2 regions of the Tepidiforma sp. genome follow, and region 1 is predicted to be linked to the other one. Evidence: riboswitches for the same ligand, from Rfam matches in the RefSeq annotation. Region 1 holds a riboswitch; the other holds the start of a gene.
The links. Region 1 has a riboswitch for S-adenosylmethionine ahead of N2041_RS06005 (hypothetical protein). Riboswitches for the same ligand answer to the same signal wherever they lie in the genome.
Positions count from the first base shown of each region.

Region 2: linked by a shared signal. The riboswitch ahead of thrC (threonine synthase) and the one ahead of N2041_RS06005 (hypothetical protein) in region 1 are both predicted to bind S-adenosylmethionine.

Region 1 is NZ_JANZZD010000008.1:9,895-13,092, forward strand. Features, by position in the region: gene N2041_RS05995 (Gfo/Idh/MocA family oxidoreductase) at 1-1,061, opposite strand, end outside; tRNA gene N2041_RS06000 (tRNA-Asn) at 1,360-1,434, shown strand; SAM-I-IV-variant riboswitch at 1,530-1,634, shown strand; SAM riboswitch class I at 1,787-1,882, shown strand; gene N2041_RS06005 (hypothetical protein) at 1,890-2,141, shown strand; tRNA gene N2041_RS06010 (tRNA-Phe) at 2,203-2,278, opposite strand; gene N2041_RS06015 (epoxide hydrolase family protein) at 2,356-3,198, shown strand, end outside.
Region 2 is NZ_JANZZD010000005.1:14,514-17,711, reverse strand. Features, by position in the region: gene N2041_RS04000 (hypothetical protein) at 1-1,173, shown strand, start outside; SAM riboswitch class I at 1,240-1,350, shown strand; gene thrC (threonine synthase) at 1,540-2,784, shown strand; gene N2041_RS03990 (NIL domain-containing protein) at 2,784-3,026, shown strand; gene N2041_RS03985 (ubiquitin-like small modifier protein 1) at 3,083-3,198, shown strand, end outside.

The DNA of each region.
Region 1 (3,198 bases):
ACCTCAGCGCCGTCCCGGGCGCTCCGGTAGCAGGCATCGACCACCCGGTGGGCCGCCAGCGCCGTCCGGAAATCCGGGAACGCCGGCCGCCGCTCGGCCGCGCACCGGAGGAACGCCACATCCTCCATCATCCCCGCCCGTGCCAGCTCGGCCGTCCCCTCGTCCAGCCCCGTCAGCTCCACGTACCGCTCGAACACCTCCTCCGCGCTCATCTCGCGCACCGGTCCGCTGCGGCCCTGCACCCGGATCGGCCCGAGGAAGTCGTGCTCGGTCGCGAAATACCCGCCTTCGAAGAACACCTCGAGGTAGCGCGTGGACGGCCGGTCGTCGAGGCCGTGCCACACCGACGTCAGCGTGGTCTGGTGCCCGCCTTCGTGCTGGAAGGTCACCAGCGCCACGTCTTCGATGCCCGGGTGCCCCGGCGTCGCCTCCCGTGTGTGGCACCGCACCGCCGTAACTTCCCCGAACAGCCATCGGAAGACGTCGACGTCATGAATCGAGTGCTCGATGAGCGTCCCGCCGCCGGCCCGTTCGAAACTCCCCCGCCACGTGCTCCGGTAGTGGCCCCGGATGGGGAAGAACTGGTCGTCCCGCAAATGCGCCGTGAGCAGCGGCCCGAGCCCCGGGTCGCGCATGAGGTCCGCCAGCACGGTCAGCACCGGCGAGTACCGCAGCACGAGCCCGACCTGGTTGATGACCCCGGCCCCCTCGACCGCCGCGACCATCTCTTCGACTTCCGGCAGCGTCCGCGCGAGCGGCTTCTCGCAGAACACGTCCAGCCCCCGCCGCGCCGCTTCCCGGACGAGCGCCGGGTGCTCCGCCGTCTCTGTGCAGATGTAGACCGCCGTCAGCCCCGGGAACCCGAACAGCTCCGCCGCGTCGTCGGTCACCAGCTCCGCGCCGACGATCGCCCCGAACGCTTCCGCCCGCGCCCGGTCCCGGTCGCACACCGCGACGTAGCGCGCCTCCGCTGCCCCGGCCCGGATGGCGCCGCGCAGGTTGCGCGAGTGGAACCGGCCGATATGGCCGCAGCCGATGAGTCCAACGACGGGAACGGGCACGGGGCGTACCGCCTTCGCGAGTTTTCCGGCATTTTACGGCCGCCTTGCCCAACGCCGGGTGAACGCCCCCGCCGCCCGTGCCATGCTCGATTCGCGGCCACCGGCGGGGGGATCCACCTGGGGGCGCACGTGACTCCCCGCCGGCGGCCGTTCCCGTTGAAACGAGACCAGATGAAACGAGGCCGGAACGCCCGCCAGTGATCTTGAGCGAGACCACGCCGGCATCGGAATCACCGCGCGCCCGTTTCGGGCATGCCCCGGTTGCGCGTCCCGCCCCGCCGTCCGAAACTCAGGGTGTTCCCCGGTAGCTCAACGGTAGAGCGCGCGGCTGTTAACCGCTAGGTTCGAGGTTCGAATCCTCGCCGGGGAGCCACCGCCTGTTGGCTGCGATCGAAACGGCGCGCTCGAGCGAGCGTGCCGTTGTTCGTTGAGGCCTTGACAGCCCCCGCGCCGTCCCTATCCTTTCCCTCGAAGCGTCCCGAGCGGCAGCGCGAGCTGCCCGGCAACCTGGTAACGCCGCCAAGGTGCCACCATGACGCGGCCCCGAACGACGGGGCAACCAACGGCGGGTAACGTCTACCCGCCCCTCGAAGCCGGAGGGGCGCCGGCATCCCGAACGCCAGCCCCTCCCCCGTGAGGGGCTTTTCGCTGCCCCGGAAAGGAGTTCGCACCCGCACGTTCGCGCCCCCGGCGCAATACCCCGCGGCACCCCGCCGCAACCCCGTCCCCAATCACGAGTGGCGCGAGGGACCTGGCCCGATGACCGCCCGGCAACCCCGGGGGAAGCCCCCGGAAGGTGCCCCAGCCAGGACCGATTGGAGGTGTCCCATGCGCGAAACCCGCTCCTTCCCTGTCACCAACCGCAAGACGCTCACGGCCCCCATCTCCGGCCGCATCGAGGCCATCCACCACCAGGGCTACGCCGTCGAAGTCCGCCTCGACACCCGCAACTCCTTCCACCTCCTCTTCGAAGACGTTCAGGACATCGTCCGCGCCTTCAAGTCTGACCTCCGCGGCCGCTTCGCCGTCTTCGATGGCCGCTTCGTCCACTTCCCGGCCGAGGCGCCGGCCGCCGCCTGACGCTTCCCCAGGAACGCAGCTGGCCCGGCCAAAATGGCCGGGCCAGCGTTGCTCGCATGCCTGGTGCTGAGGCTCGGGATCGAACCGAGGACACCGGCATTTTCAGTGCCGTGCTCTACCAACTGAGCTACCTCAGCGCCGTCGCTTCATGCTAGGTTCACCCCCGCCGCCCGGTCAAGGCGTCCCCGCCCGACCGGCGCTATCATTCCCCGCCATGAGCATCCGCCCCTTCGCCATCCACGTCCCCGACGAGGTCCTCGCCGACCTCCGCGAACGCCTCGCCCGCACCCGCTGGCCCGACCAGTTCGCCGATGCCGGCTGGGACTACGGCGCGAACCTGGGCTACATCCGCCAGCTCTGCGACTACTGGGCGAACGGCTACGACTGGCGCCTCCACGAAGGCCACCTCAACCGCTACCCCGGCTTCCTCGCCGACGTCGACGGCGTCGATATCCACTTCTGGCACATCGAGAGCGGCAAGCCCGGCGCCCTCCCCCTCCTCCTCATCCACGGCTGGCCGGGCTCTATCTTCGAGTTCTACTTCATCATCGACCGCCTCGTGAACCCGGCCGCCCACGGCCACACCGACGCCGACGCCTTCGACCTCGTCATCCCGGCCCTGCCCGGCTTCGGCTTCGGCGGCAAGCCCCGCGAGCGCGGCTGGGGCATCAGCCGCATCGCCGCTGCCTTCCACACCCTCATGACGCAGGAGCTCGGCTACCAGCGTTACGGCGTCCAGGGCGGCGACTGGGGCGGCATCATCTCCGCCAAGATGGCCTCGGCCTACCCCGGGCACGTCATCGGCGCCCACCTCAACTTCCTCTTCGTCCAGCCCCCGCCGGACCTGACCGACGACGACCGCCAGCGCATCGCCGAGCGCGACGCCTTCCAGGCGAACGAAACCGGCTACTCCCTCACACAGGGCACCAAGCCCGATTCGCTCACCCTCGCCCAGTCCGATTCGCCCGCCGGCCTCGCCGCCTGGATCGTCGAAAAGTTCCACACCTGGGGCGACGTCGGCGAGGACATCGAGAAGACGTTCTCGAAGGACGTCCTC
Region 2 (3,198 bases), on a different contig from region 1:
TTCGCCGATTCGCGCATCCCGCTCGCTTCGCACTTCGAACTGCGCATCGCCCTCGCCGAAGGCGGCTCCCGCCGCCAGCTCGTCGCCGCCGCCGAGCGGAGCACCGCGAACCGGCGGGAAGTCGTGCTGACGGTCGATGCGCTCGTGACCGAAGGGAGCGTGCTGACCGTCTCGCGCCGGGCGTTCGACCCGCGGGCGAGCGGCAGCTTCGAGGTGCCGGTAGCTGCCGACCTCAGCCCGCTCGCCGCGCTCCTCGCCTCCAGCGCCCTCACGCCGGCCGACCCGGCCTTCTTCGACCCCCCGGAGGAGCGCGAGCCGGACCCGGCGACAGATGACCCGGCGGCGATGCGGGAAGCGCTCCGCCGGCACCTCGCCGTGCGCGGATCGGATGCCGCGACGAGCGCCGATGCCCTCGCCGTCTACGACGCCATCCCGGCGGCGACCGTCCCGTCGCCGAAGCTCCGCGCCGCGCTCGCGGCGCTGACGGGGACGTTCGCCGAGCCCGCGCTGGCCGACCTGCTCACCCCGGCGAACTGCACCGGCCAGCCGGCAGCGAGCATCGACTTCCGCGAGCCGCCGGGGATGGAGCGGCTGCTCGCGCGGGTCACCTCCACCGGCACGGGCGCGCGGGTGGTCTCCATTCACCCTTCCCTGCGCGGCGAGCGGTTCGAGCTGCTCATCCCGCTCCTCGCCCACGAGGCGGTCCATTGCGACCAGTTCGACAGCCGGGTCGAGGAGGTGGCCGCCACCGCCTTCGATACGCTCCTCTTCCTCCGGCTCGTCGCCGCGAACCCGACGCTCGCCGAAGAGCGGACGCGGCTGGCGCGGGAGCTGCGCATCGACGCCCTCGCGATGGTCAACAGCGGGGCAGTGCTGCCGGAGTCGATCGGCGTGCTGCGGTCGCCCGGCGTGGAGGCGGCGCTCCCCGGGACGAACGCGCCCTACCGCTCCTTCGCCGAGCTGGTGACAACGGCCTACCCGACGGTCACGGCGCTCCAGTCGCCGCTCGAGCCGCTCGCGGCGGCCTACATGGCGGCGCTGGCGGCCGAGACGGGCGCGGCGGCGGGCGACCCGTTCGACCTCCGCTACCTCGACGGCCTGCTGGCGCAGGCGCTGGACGGCGCGAGCCTCGTCGCCGTCATCCGGGCCTTCGGCCTCGAGCCGGCCGATTGACGCGCGATCTTGCCGCGTTAGCGTCGGCCCGTGCTAGCATGTGAGGAAATCCCGCGAACGTGGCCGCTCGTATCGAGATGGGGTTGAGGGACCGGCCCGGTGAAACCCCGGCAACCTGCCCGGCGGGTAAGGTGCCAAATCCGGCCTCCCGGGAGCATCCCGGGGGAAAGATGAGAGCGACTTCGCTCCGAAACACGGCCCACGCGGAACGAGGAGTTGCCGAGATGGTTGAGTTCCTGGGCCGAATGGTCATGCTCTAGCCCCTCACCCGAAGGGGCCTCCCGCACCGTCTTCGCCGCCCGTCCGCCCGCGCGTCAGCCGACGCCCTGCGCCCGCGCGGGCCCACGCTCCGAAGGGAGGAAGAGCATGAGCTTTGCCAAGAATCTCCGCTGCCGCGAATGCCACCGCGAATACCCGCTCGAAGCGCGCCACGTCTGCGACTTCTGCTTCGGGCCCGTCGAAGTCACCTACGACTACGACGCCATCCGGAAGGCCGTCAGCCGTGAGCGCATCGAGCGCGGGCCGGCCTCGCTCTGGCGCTACCGCGACTACCTGCCCTGCGATGCCGAATCGGCGATCGATATCGGCGCCGGGTTCACCCCCCTCATCCGGGCGAAGAACCTCGGCAAAGCGCTGGGCCTGAACAACCTCTACATCAAGAACGACACCGTGAACCCGACGTGGTCGTTCAAGGACCGCGTGGTCGCCGTGGCGAGCAGCCGCGCGCGGGAGCTGGGCTACGACAAGCTCGCCTGCGCCAGCACGGGCAACCTCGCCAACAGCGTCAGCGCCCACGCCGCCGCCGCCGGCATGGAGGCCGTCGTCTTCATCCCGCACGACCTCGAACTCGGGAAGGTGCTCGGCTCGAGCATCTACGGCCCGACACTCGTGAAGGTGCGGGGCAACTACGACGCCGTGAACCGGCTCTGCGCGGAGCTCGCCGGCGCCTACAACTGGGCGTTCGTGAACGTGAACGTGCGGCCCTACTACTCCGAAGGCTCGAAGACGCTCGGCTTCGAAGTCGCGGAGCAGCTCGGCTGGCGCGCGCCCGACCATTGCGTCGTGCCGATCGCCTCCGGCTCGCTCTTCGTGAAGATCCGGAAGGGGCTGCAGGAGCTCTGGAAGACGGGCCTCATCGATGAGCCCAAGACCCGGATGAGCGGCGCGCAGGCCGCCGGCTGCTCGCCCGTGGCGACGGCCTGGCAGGAGGGCTCGATGAACTTCCGGCCCCAGCGGCCGAACACCATCGCGAAGTCGCTCGCCATCGGCAACCCCGCCGACGGCTACTACAGCCTCGTCCAGCTGCAGGAGACCGGAGGCGCCTGCGGCAGCGTCACCGACGACGAAATCGTCGCCGGCATGAAGCTGCTGGCGGAGACGGAGGGGATCTTCGCGGAGACGGCCGGCGGCGTCACCGTCGCCTCGCTCAAGCAGCTCGCCGCGCAGGGCCGCATCCACCCGGATGAGCTGACCGTCGCCTTCATCACCGGGGCCGGGTTCAAGACGGTCGAAGCCGTCGCCGAGGCGCTCAACCCGCCGCTCGAAATCGAGGCCACGATGGAGAGCTTCGAGGCGGCGTACAATGCCCGCGTAGCGCAGGGAGTCGCGTGATGGCCGTCAAACGCGTCCGCTTCACATTTCCCGAGAACCTGATCCGCGAGCCGATCATCTACCGCCTCGGCCACGAGTTCCAGGTCATCACCAACGTCCGCATGGCCGACGTCGACGAGAAGACCGGCTGGGTCGTCCTCGAACTGGAGGGCGACCCGGACGAGATCGAGCGGAGCCTCGCCTGGGCGCAGGAGCGCGGCGTCCGCGTCGACCCGGTCACGGGCGACATCGTCGAAGGCTGAGCCCGCGCCTTCAGCACCGCGTCACGACGAACTTCGCAGAGGAAGGAACTGCCCACGTGCCTGTCAATGTCCGCATCCCGCAGCCGCTCCGCCCCCTCACGGGCAACCAGTCGACGGTAACCGCCGAGGGCCCAACGCTCGAGGCGCTCGTCGCCAACCTCGAATCCGCCTA